Linked DNA regions of Pseudoduganella dura. The protein of the gene in region 1 interacts with the protein of each later gene in a pairwise test. Links are inferred from orthologs where the notes say so. Each region holds a gene or a part of one and is shown on either strand. Other genes may lie near its edges.

Region 1 (8,430 bases):
CGTCAGCATCATTGCAATCCTCTGTAATAACTGTAACTCCGCTGTATATGGAAGAAAGGTTATCCGTGGTGTACGTTGTATGGAATTGAGTGGTTTCAGGAATCAGTATCCCGTCTTTGTCTGTTGGTTCGGGATAGTATTTTCCCATGGATTCCGTTGTCCATTTTCCATTATATCCATGATATACGACGCAAACATCGCTGCCGTCCTTCCGTCGCACCCTGATCATTCGATCACTCGTGGAGCTGGGGAGAGATACTGGTTTCAAAGTCTGGAAATTTGCTTCCCATCGACGTGGAATCGGGCTTTCAGCATAATCATAAATAACAGCGATGCCGGCTTTTCGATTGTAAGCAACCGTGCGTATCGCCTTGTTAAGAAGTGGCTGCCATTGGGGTGTTGCTTTATCGGTAAACTGACGATATGCATTGGTGGCATCACCCGTAGCGATTGACCAGGGTTTATCATCGTCATCTTTATGGTAATAATTAATCAACTTCCCACTCGCTTGCATTGAAAAAACGGGCAAATTTGGTTTGTCAGTATTGTAAGCCTGGCCGAGGCCATCATCGAATGTAATGGCATTTTTAAACCTTGTCGCACGTCGCGTTGCCTGATATACCTCGCCTCCATAGGAGGGATAAATCCCGCCAGAAATGAAGATATCTTCGCCTCTTGAGACAAATGTAAATGCATTATTGTCAGCATGATTATGGCTGAACGATCCGAGCTTGCTTGACCGGAAGTAAAGGCTCGATCGGAGAGGGTCGGAAGATATGGAATGCATTGCTACCGTTCCAGCGTCTTCGAATAGATAGGAAGCCGGCAGGATTGGCGTATTTCCCGGAGCTGAAATCTGCGAATCTATTCCATACATCAAGAAGGAGTAGATTGACTTAACTACAGTTGGCACTGTCTCAGTAGTCTCGGTGGCATACCATTGATCAATCTCGCGACGTGAAAGATGAGCAAACAGGCGATAAGTTGAGTGTGCATATGATAGATATGTTCCACGTTTTTCTGTTGCATCGCCAAACGCCCCCATCACTGAATCGAAAATCCGGTGACGTGGAGTGAATGCGATGAAATTATTCACTATGTTAGCGAACGGCGGCGTTTCATGCAGATTCGCACCTGCTATGATCCGATATGTTGCGAGCATGGGGGCATAAATTTCCATGGCCATCCAGCCATAGAAAGTGCCGTCGCCAAGGGCGCTGTCGGCACTGCCTCCCCAAGCGCCCATTGTAGTAACCATGCGCTCCCATGATTTTGCAAGTTGCTGGTAGTTTGCATCGATCTCGTAATTTTTTGTTTGTATTCCGGATGCATACATCAGTGTTTGGGTAACGTAATGTACTGCCGCGAGATTATGGGAGTCGAGAGGTTTTCTGGATAGGTTGGAGTAATAGCTGTCGCCATTTAGATTACCGTCGAGTTTGGTTGTGGTAATCTGTAATCGTTCGTTAATCGCAACAATCACTGTGTTAATTTGCGCTTCGGACATTTGGTTCTGCAACAGATCCAGGCCTAACGCCAGCGTGCTCATGATGACACGATTTGCTTGGTCATCAATATATTCGCTGGTAACACCGTCTAGCCCAGTTTTCCATGTTGCAGTGGCAACCATGCGGTCAATAGCCTTGGTGCGGTAACGGGCAATTGCCGTGGCGTCAAGGCTGGTATCCAAGTGCGATGCAAATGCTAGCCATTCCACTGCATTCATCTGTGCTTTTGCTACATTGAATGCTTGCTCTTTTGTTGCCGGCTCGGGTAAAACAACAGAGTTAGTGTAATCTTTATTGCCGATATCAACCTGTTTTGCTTGATAAAAATATTTGTCGAAAGCAGGCTTCTCCAGGCCCGCCGCGATTTTCTGCTGCAATATAGCGGCGGATATTGGCTGCTTGTTGGCATCGCGTGGTAAAACCCGCGGATGCGGACGTGCCATGACTGCTGCAATTACGGCACTTGCTGCAGGCATGTTCGCATATTTCATTTCGTTAAAAATGAAACGGCGTTCATTGCTTGTCTTTGCCTGGTTGTTTCTGTTGATGTATGATACCTTCCAAATATAAGAGCCGGGCGTCATAATATTTGACGGCAGGATAATACGTGGAGTGGTCGTGTTCGTCGTATAAACAACTTGTCTTGTGTTGTCGGAGTTTACGCGGCTCAGGGTGAAAGTCATATTAACCCCCGTTGCCATATCTGGTACTTGTGGCCAAACAAATATGGGCTGGGTTACTTTTACTTCTGTGCAATCGCGAGGTTCAATGCGTGGAACGAAATGATTCGTAAAAAAGTCCGCTGTGGTGAATGTGCAGCCGGGAACGTAAGCCTCTGTAATCCTTTCTCCATTAAGCATTTTCCCTGGTTGTGGCGTTATGGTTTTGGAGACGATGTTCCCGGCAATATCACTGACATCGAGCTTGTAACTCACTGCGCTGCTAGCTGCTGCCGATGGTATGACGACATTGGTCGAATTGCCAGTCACTGCAAGTCCGTTCAATATAATCCTAGTGGCACCCTCGACTTTCCAATACAAATTGATACTTTGCCCTGGGACGACATGGTTTGAATCGGAATAAAAATATTCGATTGTCGGAGCAGCCTGTGCTACTCCCATAAGAGAAATAGATAATGCAAGAAATTTGATCACGATGGACTCCGTTCAGGTCAGTATGAATACTCTTTGGCTTTACAGTCGAGAACGAGCAGAATGGAACTACCAAGTTACTAGTCTCTGAAAAATTTTTTGTAAAACCCATAAAATTATACGTGATAATTGCCTTATTTATAATAAAAACCGAATTATTTTCTAGACTTTGCTGATTTGATACAAAAATCTGTGAGAAGAGATAGCACGCGCTTGAAGCTGGGAGACTTGGTGCACTATCACGCATTGGGATTGCCGGAGCCGAGCAAGGCAGATGTGCGTCTCACCCGTACGTTAGTCCAGGCACTGAACTTTGTTGATATCCGTGTGGCGGACCACATTATTGTGGCCGAGACTCGACACACTCGTTCGCCGAACACCGTCAGGTATAAATTTTGAAGTGCTGACCGGCCGGATTGGGCCGATCATCGAGAGGCTATTACCGCGAGTCAGCTGCTGCTAATGCTGAACAAACTGTCCCTAAGTCTGTCGCCCCGGGCAATCAGGATGCGCAGACTGGAAATGGCAGCACGGCTGCTACCGCAGCACAGGACGCACAAGTTCAGGTGAACTGGCGCTCCATCGAGCGCGGCAATGCTCAGTGATCGGCAGCTTTAAGCCGTCACGACGGTAGTAGCCCTCACGGCTGCTTCGTTTGGACATGCCACTCAGCAGGTTGCAACTGCAACAGGGAAATGCAGTGTCGCGGTAGCTGCGTCCGTTCAGGCGAAAGTCGTCGTTAATAACTACTGTGACGAGACGACGGCTGCTACCGTAAGCAAACTAGGACCATAGCCGAGAAAACTGCAACGCGCATGCATCAGTTGGAAGCGGGTGAATTCCACCGTCGACCCATACGCCGATATCGCCAATAGCCATTTCGAAGATTTCTATTTTTTTTATCATCAGACACAATGTTGCTCGTTTTCAGTGCGCAATTATTGGTGCAAGCCAAGTGCTTCAATGACCGCTCCTGGCCGAAACCGGAAGTCAGCCGAAGCCTACTTTACCTTAGCTTGGCAGTGACGGCCAGCCAGCAGTGAGGCAGCGCGGCTCGTCTTCACAGCAACCTTATTAGTTCTTCTCGACTGTTGTTTTTCCTTTAATTCGCTACCGACTAGACTTTCGGGGGACTGCCAAACCGTCCAGCCGGTGTTATTTTTTTCACACCCAACGCAGCACCTAACTTCGAAAGGGCAATAAGTGAAAAACCTGAAACCGGTACGTAGTGTGATGTTCGCCGCCATCGCGGCATGCGCCATCGGCGGGGCCGCCAACGCGGCGGACCTGACCAAGACGATCACGCTGGCCGACGTGGCAAGCAATACGTATCTCAGCTGGGAAGGCAATACCATCGTGGAGGTGGACCTCGGTGCGCGCTCGCACCTGAACACATTCACCTGGGATGTCACGCTGACCGCCAACCAGGGCAGCATGATCAACGAGGCATATGTGCAGCTCAGCGACAGCCTGCAATGGAACCAGCTTTACTTCCTGCCCAGCTTCCTGGCCGATCCGAACGGAGGTTATCACGCAGGTACCGACCACTACACTGGCAGCGTGGATTTCCGCAACCTCGATACCGGTGCGGAGCACGGCGACTATAGCTTCAGCGTCGGCCAGGACGGCATCCTGCGCCTGGAGTTCGCGGAAAACATGGACGACCTGCCGGGTGCCGACGCCATCTGGAATTCGGCTACCTTCACGTTCGGCTATACCGTCGCCGCTGTGCCGGAACCGTCCACGTACGGCATGATGCTGTTGGGCCTGGGCGCAGTGGGCGTCGCGGCGCGTCGCCGCAAGAAGGCCAGTTAAAAGAAAAGGGGCCGCGAGGCCCCTTTTGAACGGCTAGCATAAAAACATCAAACGTCGATATTCCCCGCCCTCAGCGCATTCGTCTCGATAAAGTTCCTGCGCGGCTCCACATCGTCCCCCATCAGCGTCGTGAAGATCTGGTCGGCTGCGATGGCATCCTCGATCTGCACCTTCAGCAGGCGGCGCACGGTCGGGTCCATCGTGGTTTCCCACAGCTGTTCCGGATTCATCTCGCCCAGACCTTTATAGCGCTGCTTCGAAACGGTACGTTCCGCTTCGTCGCGCAGCCACTGCATCGCTTCGTGGAAGTCCCGCACGGTCGATTCCTTGGTGCGCTCGCCTTCACCGCGCCGGATGATGGCACCCTCGCCGATCAAACCGGTGAAGGTTGCGGCCGCATTCGACAGAACGCCATAATCGGCGCCGCTGACGAAGTCGGCGTCGATCGTCGACACGCGCACGTTACCGTGATGCATGCGTGCGATGCGCAGCATGTGCTTGTCGGACAGTTCATCCGAGCGCACCGACACGGTCACCGCCGGATCGTTGATGTTGTCGGCCAGCGCCTGGGCGGATGCCTGCGCCGCGTCGGTGGTCGACAGGTCGAGCTGTACGCCGGTCATGATGGCGGTCAGCGCGGCGCGGTCGATCACGCGGGTCAGGCGCAGCATCACGGCGTTGGCCAGGTTGTACTGGCGAGCCAGTTCGGTCAGCGGTTCGCCGGTGATCGGGTCGGCGCCGTCGCGCGGGGTCAGCACGGCGGTGTTCAGCGCCACCGTCATCATGTAGCTGGCTTCTTCCACGTCGTCCTTCAGGTAGCGCTCGTCGCGGCCGGCCTTCACCTTGTACAGCGGCGGCTGGGCGATGTAGATGTGGCCGCGTTCCACCAGCTGCGGCATCTGGCGGTAGAACAGCGTGAGCAGCAGCGTGCGGATGTGGGCGCCGTCGACGTCCGCGTCGGTCATGATGATGATGCGGTGGTAGCGCAGCTTCTCGACGTTGAACTCGTCCGGGCCGATCGACGTGCCCAGCGTGGCGATCAGCGTGGTGATCTGCTCGGAAGACAGCATCTTCTCGAAGCGCGCCTTTTCCACGTTCAGCACCTTGCCGCGCAGCGGCAGGATCGCCTGGAACTTGCGGTCGCGGCCCTGCTTGGCGGAGCCGCCTGCGGAATCACCCTCGACGATGTACAGTTCGGCCAGCGCCGGGTCGCGTTCCTGGCAGTCGGCCAGTTTCGACGACAGGCCCAGGCCATCCATCACGCCCTTGCGGCGCGTCAGGTCGCGGGCCTTGCGGGCCGCTTCGCGGGCGCGCGCCGCTTCGACGATCTTGCCGCAGATGATCTTGGCGTCGTGCGGTTTCTCCATCAGGAAGTCCGTCAGCGTCTTCGCCACGATCTCCTCGACCGGGCCGCGCACTTCGGAGGACACCAGCTTGTCTTTCGTCTGCGACGAGAACTTCGGCTCCGGCACCTTTACGGACAACACGCAGGTCAGGCCTTCGCGCATGTCGTCGCCGGAGATTTCCACTTTCGCCTTCTTGGCGAAGTCGTGCTCGTCGATGTACTTGTTGATCACGCGCGTCATCGCCGCGCGCAGGCCTGTCAGGTGGGTACCGCCGTCGCGCTGCGGGATGTTGTTCGTGAAGCAGAGTACCTGTTCATTGAAGGCATCGTTCCATTGCATCGACACATCCACGGAGATGTTCGTGTTCTGGTCCGACATGCGGTCGCCCGTGGCCTGGAACACGGTCGGATGCAGCACCGTCTTGGCCTTGTTGATGTACTCGACGAAGCCGCGGGTGCCGCCTTCGAACGCGAAGGTTTCATCCTTGCCGGTGCGCTGGTCGGACAGCTTGATGTTCACGCCGTTGTTCAGGAACGAGAGTTCGCGAATGCGCTTGGCCAGGATCTCGTAGTGGAATTCCACGTGGCTGAAGATTTCTTCGTCGGCCCAGAAGTGCACGTCGGTGCCGCGCTTATCGGTTTCGCCGATCACCTTGATCGGCGAAACGGCCACGCCGTCGCGGATCTCGATCTCGCGGTTCTGCGGCACGCCGCGCACGAATTCCATCTGGTGCACCTTGCCGTCGCGGCGCACGGTCACGCGCAGCAGCTTCGACAGCGCGTTGACGCACGAAACACCCACGCCGTGCAGGCCGCCGGACACCTTGTACGAGTTCTGGTCGAACTTGCCGCCCGCGTGCAGCTCGGTCAGCACGATCTCGGCGGCGGAGCGCTTCGGTTCGTGCTTGTCGTCCATCTTCAAACCGACCGGGATGCCGCGGCCGTTGTCGGTGATCGAGATCGAGTTGTCCGAATGGATCGTCACGTGGATCTCGGTGCAGTAGCCGGCCAGCGATTCGTCGATCGAGTTGTCCAGCACTTCGAATACCAGGTGGTGCAGACCGGTGCCGTCCGAGGTGTCACCGATATACATGCCGGGGCGCTTGCGAACTGCTTCCAGGCCTTCCAGGATCTGGATCGAGGAGGCGCCGTAATCTTCGGAGTTGACCTGCACTGGTACTAGGTTTGGGCGTTCGGACATGGACTACTTTCTCAATAAATTTCTGTTGATTCCAACTGTGCGAATGATCAGATCCGCATCGGCATCACGACATACTTGAAGTCGGGATTGTCCGGGATCGAGATCAGCGCGGACGAATTGCTGTCGCCCAGCGCCACGTTGACCTGGTCGCACTTCAGGTTGTTCAGCACGTCCAGCAGGTACGTGACGTTGAAACCGATGTCGAGGCTGTCGCCGCCGTAGTCGATTTCCAGTTCCTCGACCGCTTCTTCCTGGTCCGCGTTGGTGGACGAGATCTTCAGCGAACCCGGGCTGATGATGCAGCGCACGCCCTTGAACTTGTCGCTGGTCATGATGGCGGCGCGCTGCAGCGAGCGCAGCAGCTCATCGCGGCCGATCGTGAAGTCGTTCTTGTAGCCCTTCGGGATCACGCGCGTATAGTCGGGAAACTTGCCCTCGACCAGCTTGGAGATCAGTTCGATATCCGTGAAGCCCAGTTTCACCTGGTTGCCGGCGATATCCAGCTGTACGGGGTCGTCGTTTTCTTCCAGCAGGCGCTGCAGCTCGATGATCGTCTTGCGCGGAATGATCACTTCCTGGCGCGCGAACGCCTGTTCCGTCTTCACCTGGCAGAAGGCGAGGCGGTGGCCGTCGGTGGCGACCGCGATCACGTTCTCGCCGTCCAGCACCAGCAGCAGGCCGTTCAGGTAATAGCGGATGTCTTGCTGGGCCATCGAGAAATGCACCATGTTGAACAGGTGCTTCAGCGTTTTTTGCGGCAGCGTGAACGAGGCGTTGAAGGTTTCCGCCTGCTGTACGGTCGGAAATTCCTCGGCGGCCAGCGTCTGCAGCGCGAAACGCGATTTGCCGCTCTGCACCGTCAGGCGCTTGTTCACCAGCGTCAGCGACACGTCGCCCGATTCCGGCAGTGCGCGCAGGATGTCCAGCAGCTTGCGGGCGGCAACCGTGGTGCCGGCCACTTCCTCACCGGAGCCGATGCTGGCGTTGGTGGTGATCTGCACTTCCGTATCGGTGGACAGGAACGAGACCGCTTCGCCGTCCTTGCGGATGAGGATATTGGCCAGAATCGGCATCGTGTGCCGACGCTCGACAATACCGCTCACGATCTGCAGTGGCCGAAGAAGCGTATCTCGGGTGGTTTTGACCAGTTGCATAGATATCCTCGAAAAAAATTAATAACTCGATAAGTTGTAATGCTAATTGTTGCTGAGCTGGATGGCAAAGTGTTGAAGGAACGTCATTAACCCCAGAAGCAAACTTCCGGGGTCTGACCCGTCGGGGTCAGACCCCGGCAGCCGCTGTTGGGGTTAATGCAGCCATCAGCCTTTCAGCGTCTGCTCCAGCACGTGCAATTCATGGTTGCACTCCGGGTTCTTGGTGCGGTCCTGGGCGATCTTGCGCACGGCGTGC
Region 2 (6,833 bases), 1.9 Mb from region 1 along the record:
AAAATTCGGGGACTGTCCCCGATGTTGTTTTACAACCAGCGAGCTCGGCGGCTGATCAGTGCCTGAAGACAAAAAGTTTCCTGAAACCGGGGTCTGACCCCGGTTTCAGGAAATTGACTGCCATTTTGGGGGGCTGGCTTCGGCTCCGGGAAATCTTCAAACAAAAAAAATCCCGCCGGAGCGGGATTTTCATGGCATGAGCCGGGGATTACTTGTTGCGGGTACCGACGACTTCGATTTCCACGCGGCGGTTCTTCGCGCGGCCTTCGGCGGTCTTGTTGTCGGCGACCGGCTGTTTCTCGCCCTTGCCTTCGGTGTACACGCGGTTCGCATCGGCACCTTTCGACAGCAGGTATGCCTTGACGGATTCGGCGCGACGCACGGCCAGCTTCTCGTTGTAGGCATCCGAGCCCACGGAGTCGGTGTGGCCGACGGCGATCACCACTTCGACGTTGATGCCGCCCAGCTTGCCGCTCAGCTCGTCCAGGGCCTGCTTGCCTTCCGGCTTCAGCACGGCCTTGTCGAAGTCGAAGAACGCATCGGCGTTGTAGCTGACTTTTTCAGACGTTGGCACCGGCGCGACGACCGGAGCCGGGGTGGCGGCCGGAGCCGGAGTCGGTGCGACAGGCGGCGGCGGGGCCACGCACTTGCCGTTTTCCAGGCGCTCGGGTTCCACGCAGATCGGCAGGTCGCAGCCTGGCACCGCGTCGGCCGGCGTCCAGTAGCCGGTGCGCCAGCACAGGCCGAACGGATTGCGGGCGATCACGCCGCGCGCATCCTGCACGTAGGCGCTGGTCGGCTTGACTGCCTGGATATCCTGGGTCACGGGCGCGAAAGGCGGCGCGGTCGGCTTGTCCTGCGCGGCCACGGAGCCAGCAAGAACGGCCGACGCTGCGAAGATGCTGGAGATCAGTTTTTTCATGTTTTTGTTTCCTTTCGGGGTGATATCGGCAGCCTGCGCCGCGCGACATATGGTGCTCAAGTGTGCGAACGGCGCGAATACTAACATGTTGCCCGCCGTTCATCACAGTGAGTCTGTTACGCGACGAGGGTGGCCGACTGCCGTTTTGCGATTCAGCCAAGTTTGTATTTCCGTCATTTTGCCATACGCATCAGCATCGCACGAATCGCGCTCCGATCAGGACGCGTGCCGCATTCGACCAAGATGTTGTTTTGTTGCAACGTCGACAATAATGATCGGGGATCATAAGGCGTGAATATGTCGGCACGATTACATGAGGCCGGCATGCGGGCCTCCCGGCGGCCTGCATGCGTTCCTTGCCGCGAAACCGTGCCAGGGGGCCTCGACGGGACCCATTGTGCCGCGCTTTTCGCGGGCATGGCGCCGTGTGGCCGAGGGGAAAGAACCGGATCGGCCGGGGTACATGCCCCCATGGTAAAATCGTGCGATTGTCTGCACGCCCAAGCAGCCTGAACCAACGTCAGAGAAGATCGACCCGCCAATGGATCAATTCGCAAAAGAAACAATCCCTATTTCCCTCGAAGAAGAGATGCGCAAGAGCTACCTCGATTACGCCATGAGCGTGATCGTGGGCCGGGCCTTGCCGGATGCACGCGATGGCCTGAAGCCGGTACACCGCCGCGTGCTGTACTCCATGCACGAAAGTAATTATCACTACAACCGCGCCTACGTGAAGTGCGCCCGCGTGGTCGGCGAAACGATGGGTAAATACCACCCGCACGGCGACGCGTCGATCTACGACACGCTGGTGCGGATGGCGCAGGATTTCTCGCTGCGCTACACGCTGGTCGATGGCCAGGGCAACTTCGGCTCGATCGACGGCGATGCCGCCGCCGCCATGCGTTATACCGAGTGCCGCCTGGACAAGATCGCCGGCGAACTGCTGTCGGATATCGACAAGGAAACCGTCGACTTCCAGCCGAACTACGACGGCAAGGAAAAAGAGCCGACGGTGCTGCCGACGCGCGTGCCGAACCTGCTGATCAACGGCTCGTCCGGTATCGCGGTGGGCATGGCGACGAACATCCCGCCGCACAATCTGGCCGAAGTGATCAGCGGTGCGCTGCACGTGCTGGCCAACCCGGATTGCACGATCGACGAACTGATCGAGCTGATCCCGGCACCGGACTTCCCGACCGGCGGCACGATCTACGGCGTCTCGGGCGTCCGTGACGGCTACCGTACCGGCCGCGGCCGCGTGGTCATGCGCGCCAAGACCCACTTCGAGGAATACGGCAAGGATGGCGGCCGCACGGCGATCATCGTCGACGAGCTGCCTTACCAGGTCAACAAGAAGTCGCTGCTCGAGCGCATCGCCGAGAATGTGCGCGACAAGAAGCTCGAAGGCATTTCCGATATCCGCGACGAGTCCGACAAATCGGGAATGCGCGTGGTGATCGAACTGAAGCGCGGCGAAGTGCCGGAAGTCGTGCTGAACAACCTGTACAAGCAGACGCAATTGCAGGACACGTTCGGCATGAACATGGTGGCGCTGGTGGACAACCAGCCCAAGCTGATGAACCTGAAGGACCTGCTGTCGGTGTTCCTGTCGCACCGCCGCGAAGTGGTCACGCGCCGCACCGTGTTCGAGCTGCGCAAGGCGCGCGAACGCGGCCACGTGCTGGAAGGCCTGGCCGTGGCGCTGGCCAACATCGACGATTTCATCGCCATCATCAAGGCCGCGCCCACGCCGCCGGTGGCGAAGAGCGAGCTGATGACACGCGCCTGGGATTCGTCGCTGGTGCGCGAAATGCTGGCACGCACCGGCGACGGCGACAAGGTGGACATCAATGCGTTCCGCCCCGAGCACCTGCCGAAGCACTACGGCATGCAGCCCGATGGCCTGTACAAGCTGTCCGACGACCAGGCGCAGGAAATCCTGCAGATGCGCCTGCAGCGCCTGACCGGCCTGGAACAGGACAAGATCGTCAACGAATACAAGGACGTGATGGCGCAGATCGCCGATCTGCTGGACATCCTGGCCACGCCGGCCCGCGTGACGACGATCATCAGCGACGAGCTGACGGCCGCCGTCACCGAATACGGCGCCAAGGATGCGCGCCGCTCCGTGATCGAGCACAACGCCACCGACCTGGGCACGGAAGACCTGATCACGCCGCAGGACATGGTCGTGACGCTGTCGCACCTCGGCTACATGAAATCGCAGCCGATCTCCGAATACCGCGCGCAGAAGCGCGGCGGCCGCGGCAAGCAGGCCATGGCCACCAAGGACGAGGACTGGATCGACCAGCTGTTCATCGCCAACACGCACGACTACATCCTGTGCTTCTCCAACCGCGGCCGGATGTACTGGCTGAAGGTGTGGGAAGTGCCGCAAGGCTCGCGCAACTCGCGCGGCCGGCCGATCGTCAACATGTTCCCGCTGCAGGACAATGAAAAGATCACCGTGGTGCTGCCGCTGTCGGGCGAGAACCGCTCGTTCCCGGAAGATCACTACGTGTTCATGTCCACCAGCCTGGGCACCGTGAAGAAGACGCCGCTGCGCGACTTCTCCAACCCGCGCAAGGCCGGCATCATCGCCGTCGACCTGGACGAGGGCGACTTCCTGATCGGCGCCGCGCTCACCGACGGCAAGCACGACGTGATGCTGTTCTCCGACGCCGGCAAGGCCGTGCGCTTCGACGAGAACGACGTGCGCCCGATGGGCCGCACGGCGCGCGGCGTGCGCGGCATGAACCTGGACGAAGGCCAGAACGTGATCGCGCTGCTGGTTGCCGAAAACGAGCAGCAGACCGTGCTGACCGCCACCCAGAACGGCTACGGCAAGCGTACCCCGATCACCGAGTACACCCGCCACGGCCGCGGCACCAAGGGCATGATCGCGATCCAGACGAGCGAGCGCAACGGTAAAGTCGTTGCCGCCACGCTGGTCGAACCGAACGACGAGATCATGCTGATCACGACCGGCGGCGTGCTGATCCGTACCCGCGTGTCCGAGATCCGCGAGATGGGCCGCGCCACGCAGGGCGTCACGCTGATCGCCGTCGAGGACGGCACGCACCTGTCCGGCCTGCAGCGCATCGTCGAGCCGGATGCGGACGAGGTGGAAAGCCTGATCGAAGCGGCCGCCGAGATGCCGGTCGTGGCGGGCGCCGCCGGTACCGTGGACGACGATTCCGCGGGCGACGATTCTGCGGACGACGATGCGGCCGGAGACGATTTGCCAGCCGACGATTCTCCAGCGGAATAAGCCAGCCCGCGGGCCCGTCCGAGCGATCGAACGGGCCCGCGGTTTTTCAGACCAACGAAATGTGCATAAGAATATGAAAAAAATCGCCGCAGTCCTGTTGTTGTCCGTTGCCGCTGTTGCTTCCACCGCCAGTTCGTCCGCGCTGGCCCAGGCCGCCGTCCCGGCGCCGGCCGCCCAGGCCGCCGTCGATCCCGCCGCCGCCGCCGCCGTGCGCGAGCTGCTGGTGGCCATGGATTACCGTAACGTGGTGTCGGCATCGTTCAGGCAGATGACCGCCGCGATGCCGGCCATGATCAAGTCCGGCGCCGAGGGCGCGGTGCGCAACGATCCGAAACTGTCCGATGCGGAGCGCACGAAAAAGCTGGCCGAGCTGGAGCAGGGCTTGCCGAAGGTGGTGGACGCGATCGGCCGCATGTACGCCGACCCGGCGCTGGTGGACGAGATGCTCGAAGCCATGGTGCCGATCTACGCGCGCCACTACACGGTCGACGAGATGCGCCAGCTGGCCACCTTCTACAAGACGCCGGTGGGCGTCAAGTCGCTGCGCCTGATGCCGCAACTGATGGGCGAAGGCATGCAGGTCGGGCAGCAGATCATCACGCCGCGCATGAACAAGCTGATGCAGGAACTGAACCAGAAACAGAAATAAGGAAACACCGTGAGCACGATCTACAACTTCTCCGCCGGCCCGGCCGTGCTGCCGAAAGAAGTGCTGCAGCAGGCCGCCGCCGAAATGCTGGACTGGCACGGCAGCGGCATGTCGGTGATGGAGATGAGCCACCGCGGCCCCGAGTTCATCTCGATCTACCGCGCCGCCGAGCGCGACCTGCGCGAGCTGCTGGCCGTGCCGGACAACTACCGCATCCTGTTCATGCAGGGCGGCGGACTGTCGCAGAATGCCGTGATCCCGCTGAACCTGGTGGGCAGGAAAGGCGAGAGCGCGACGATCGACTTCATCCGCACCGGTTCGTGGTCCGGCAAGTCGATCAAGGAAGCGGCACGCTACGCGAAGGTGAACGTGGCCGCCTCGGCCGAGGCCAGCGGCTTCACGACGGTGCCGCCGCAGTCGGAGTGGAACCTGACGCCGGATGCGGCCTACCTGCATCTGTGCACCAACGAGACGATCGACGGCGTCGAGATCGATTTTGTGCCGGATGTGCCGGCCGGCGTGCCGATCGTGGCCGATATGTCGTCGCACATCCTGTCGCGCCAGGTCGACGTGGCAAAATACGGCCTGATATTCGGCGGCGCGCAAAAGAACATCGGCCCGGCCGGCGTGACCGTCGTCATCGTGCGCGACGACCTGATCGGGCACGCATTGCCGGTCTGCCCGTCCGCGTTCGATTTCAGGAACGTGGCCGACAACGAATCCATGTACAACACGCCGCCCACCTACGGCATCTATATCGCCGGCCTGGTGTTCCAGTGGCTGCTGAAGAACGGCGGCGTGGCGGCGATGGAGCAACGCAATATCGAAAAGGCCGGGCTGCTGTACGCGGCACTGGATGCGGACGATTTTTACCGGAATCGCGTCGCCCCACCATACCGTTCGCGGATGAACATACCGTTCTACCTGCGCGACGAATCGCAGAACGAAGCATTCCTCGCCGGCGCCAAGGCGCGCGGCCTGCTGCAGCTGAAGGGCCACAAGTCCGTCGGCGGCATGCGCGCATCGATCTACAATGCGATGCCGATCGAAGGCGTACAGGCGCTGGTCGATTACCTGAACGAGTTCGCGGGGCGGTGAGGCAGGGGGCGAGGCAGGGATTTCGTAGAGCACGCTCTACGCCTGCTGAGCGGTTCAGCCATGTAAGGCTGAACCTTCGCGGAGCATGCTCTGCGCCTGCTGAACGGTCCGGCCTTGCAAGGCCGGGCCTCCGCCGGTAACTCTCACTTGCATTTGCCGGCTCCGGCCGGCGTTTCGCAAAGATCAAAGCCAACCATGACAGACAAACTGAAACCCCTGCGCGACCAGATCGATTCGATCGATGCGCAGATCCTGTCCCTGCTGAACCAGCGCGCCAAGGTCGCGCAGGAAGTGGGGCATGTAAAAGCCGAAACCAACGCGCCGGTGTTCCGTCCCGAGCGCGAAGCGCAGGTGCTGCGCGGCGTGGCCGAGCGCAACCCCGGCCCGATCGGCGACGCCGAGGCGCAAACGATCTTCCGCGAGATCATGTCGGCCTGCCGGGCACTGGAGAAGCGCGTCACCGTCGCCTATCTGGGCCCGGCCGGCACATTCAGCGAGCAGGCCGTGTACCAGCAGTTCGGCCATGCGGTCGAAGGGCTGCCGTGCGCGTCGATCGACGAGGTGTTCCGCGCCACCGAGGCCGGCACCGCCGAATTCGGCGTCGTCCCGGTCGAGAACTCGTCCGAAGGCGCGATCAACCGCACGCTCGACCTGCTGCTGCAGACACCGCTGATCATCAGCGGCGAAGTGGCCATCGCCGTGCACCACAGCCTGATGACGAAGACCGGCACGATGGAGGGCGTCACCGCCATCTGCGCGCATTCGCAGGCGCTGGCGCAGTGCCAGGTCTGGCTCAACGAGAACTATCCGCACGTGGAGCGGCGCGCCGTCGCGTCGAACGCCGAGGCGGCCCGCCTGGCCAGCCTCGATCCCACGGTGGCGGCGATCGCCAG

Evidence for each region.
Region 2: the proteins of gyrB (region 1) and gyrA interact in binary tests that used the Escherichia coli proteins (3 or more experiments, as listed by UniProt). The link is inferred for Pseudoduganella dura from one-to-one orthologs.

Annotation. Positions count from the first base shown.
Region 1 is NZ_WNWM01000002.1:3,424,126-3,432,555, forward strand. What follows is about bases 4,272-7,418. They hold gyrB (DNA topoisomerase (ATP-hydrolyzing) subunit B), read right to left. Parts: upstream 7,021-7,418; coding sequence 4,522-7,020; downstream 4,272-4,521. Other genes in these bases: GJV26_RS29940 (FxDxF family PEP-CTERM protein), read left to right, coding at 4,272-4,474; dnaN (DNA polymerase III subunit beta), read right to left, coding at 7,068-7,418. Outside these bases: GJV26_RS30630 (heparinase II/III domain-containing protein), read right to left, coding at 1-2,662; GJV26_RS14990 (JAB domain-containing protein), read left to right, coding at 2,891-3,058; more of GJV26_RS29940, read left to right, coding at 3,863-4,271; more of dnaN, read right to left, coding at 7,419-8,174; chromosomal replication initiator protein DnaA, read right to left, coding at 8,340-8,430. UniProt on the Escherichia coli protein: DNA gyrase negatively supercoils closed circular double-stranded DNA in an ATP-dependent manner to maintain chromosomes in an underwound state.
Region 2 is NZ_WNWM01000002.1:1,519,416-1,526,248, reverse strand. Bases 1,089-4,393 are described here. They hold gyrA (DNA gyrase subunit A), read left to right. Parts: upstream 1,089-1,463; coding sequence 1,464-4,193; downstream 4,194-4,393. Other genes in these bases: GJV26_RS06785 (DUF2059 domain-containing protein), read left to right, coding at 4,267-4,393. Also shown: outer membrane protein OmpA, read right to left, coding at 209-922; more of GJV26_RS06785, read left to right, coding at 4,394-4,842; serC (3-phosphoserine/phosphohydroxythreonine transaminase), read left to right, coding at 4,852-5,940; pheA (prephenate dehydratase), read left to right, coding at 6,136-6,833. UniProt on the Escherichia coli protein: A type II topoisomerase that negatively supercoils closed circular double-stranded (ds) DNA in an ATP-dependent manner to maintain chromosomes in an underwound state.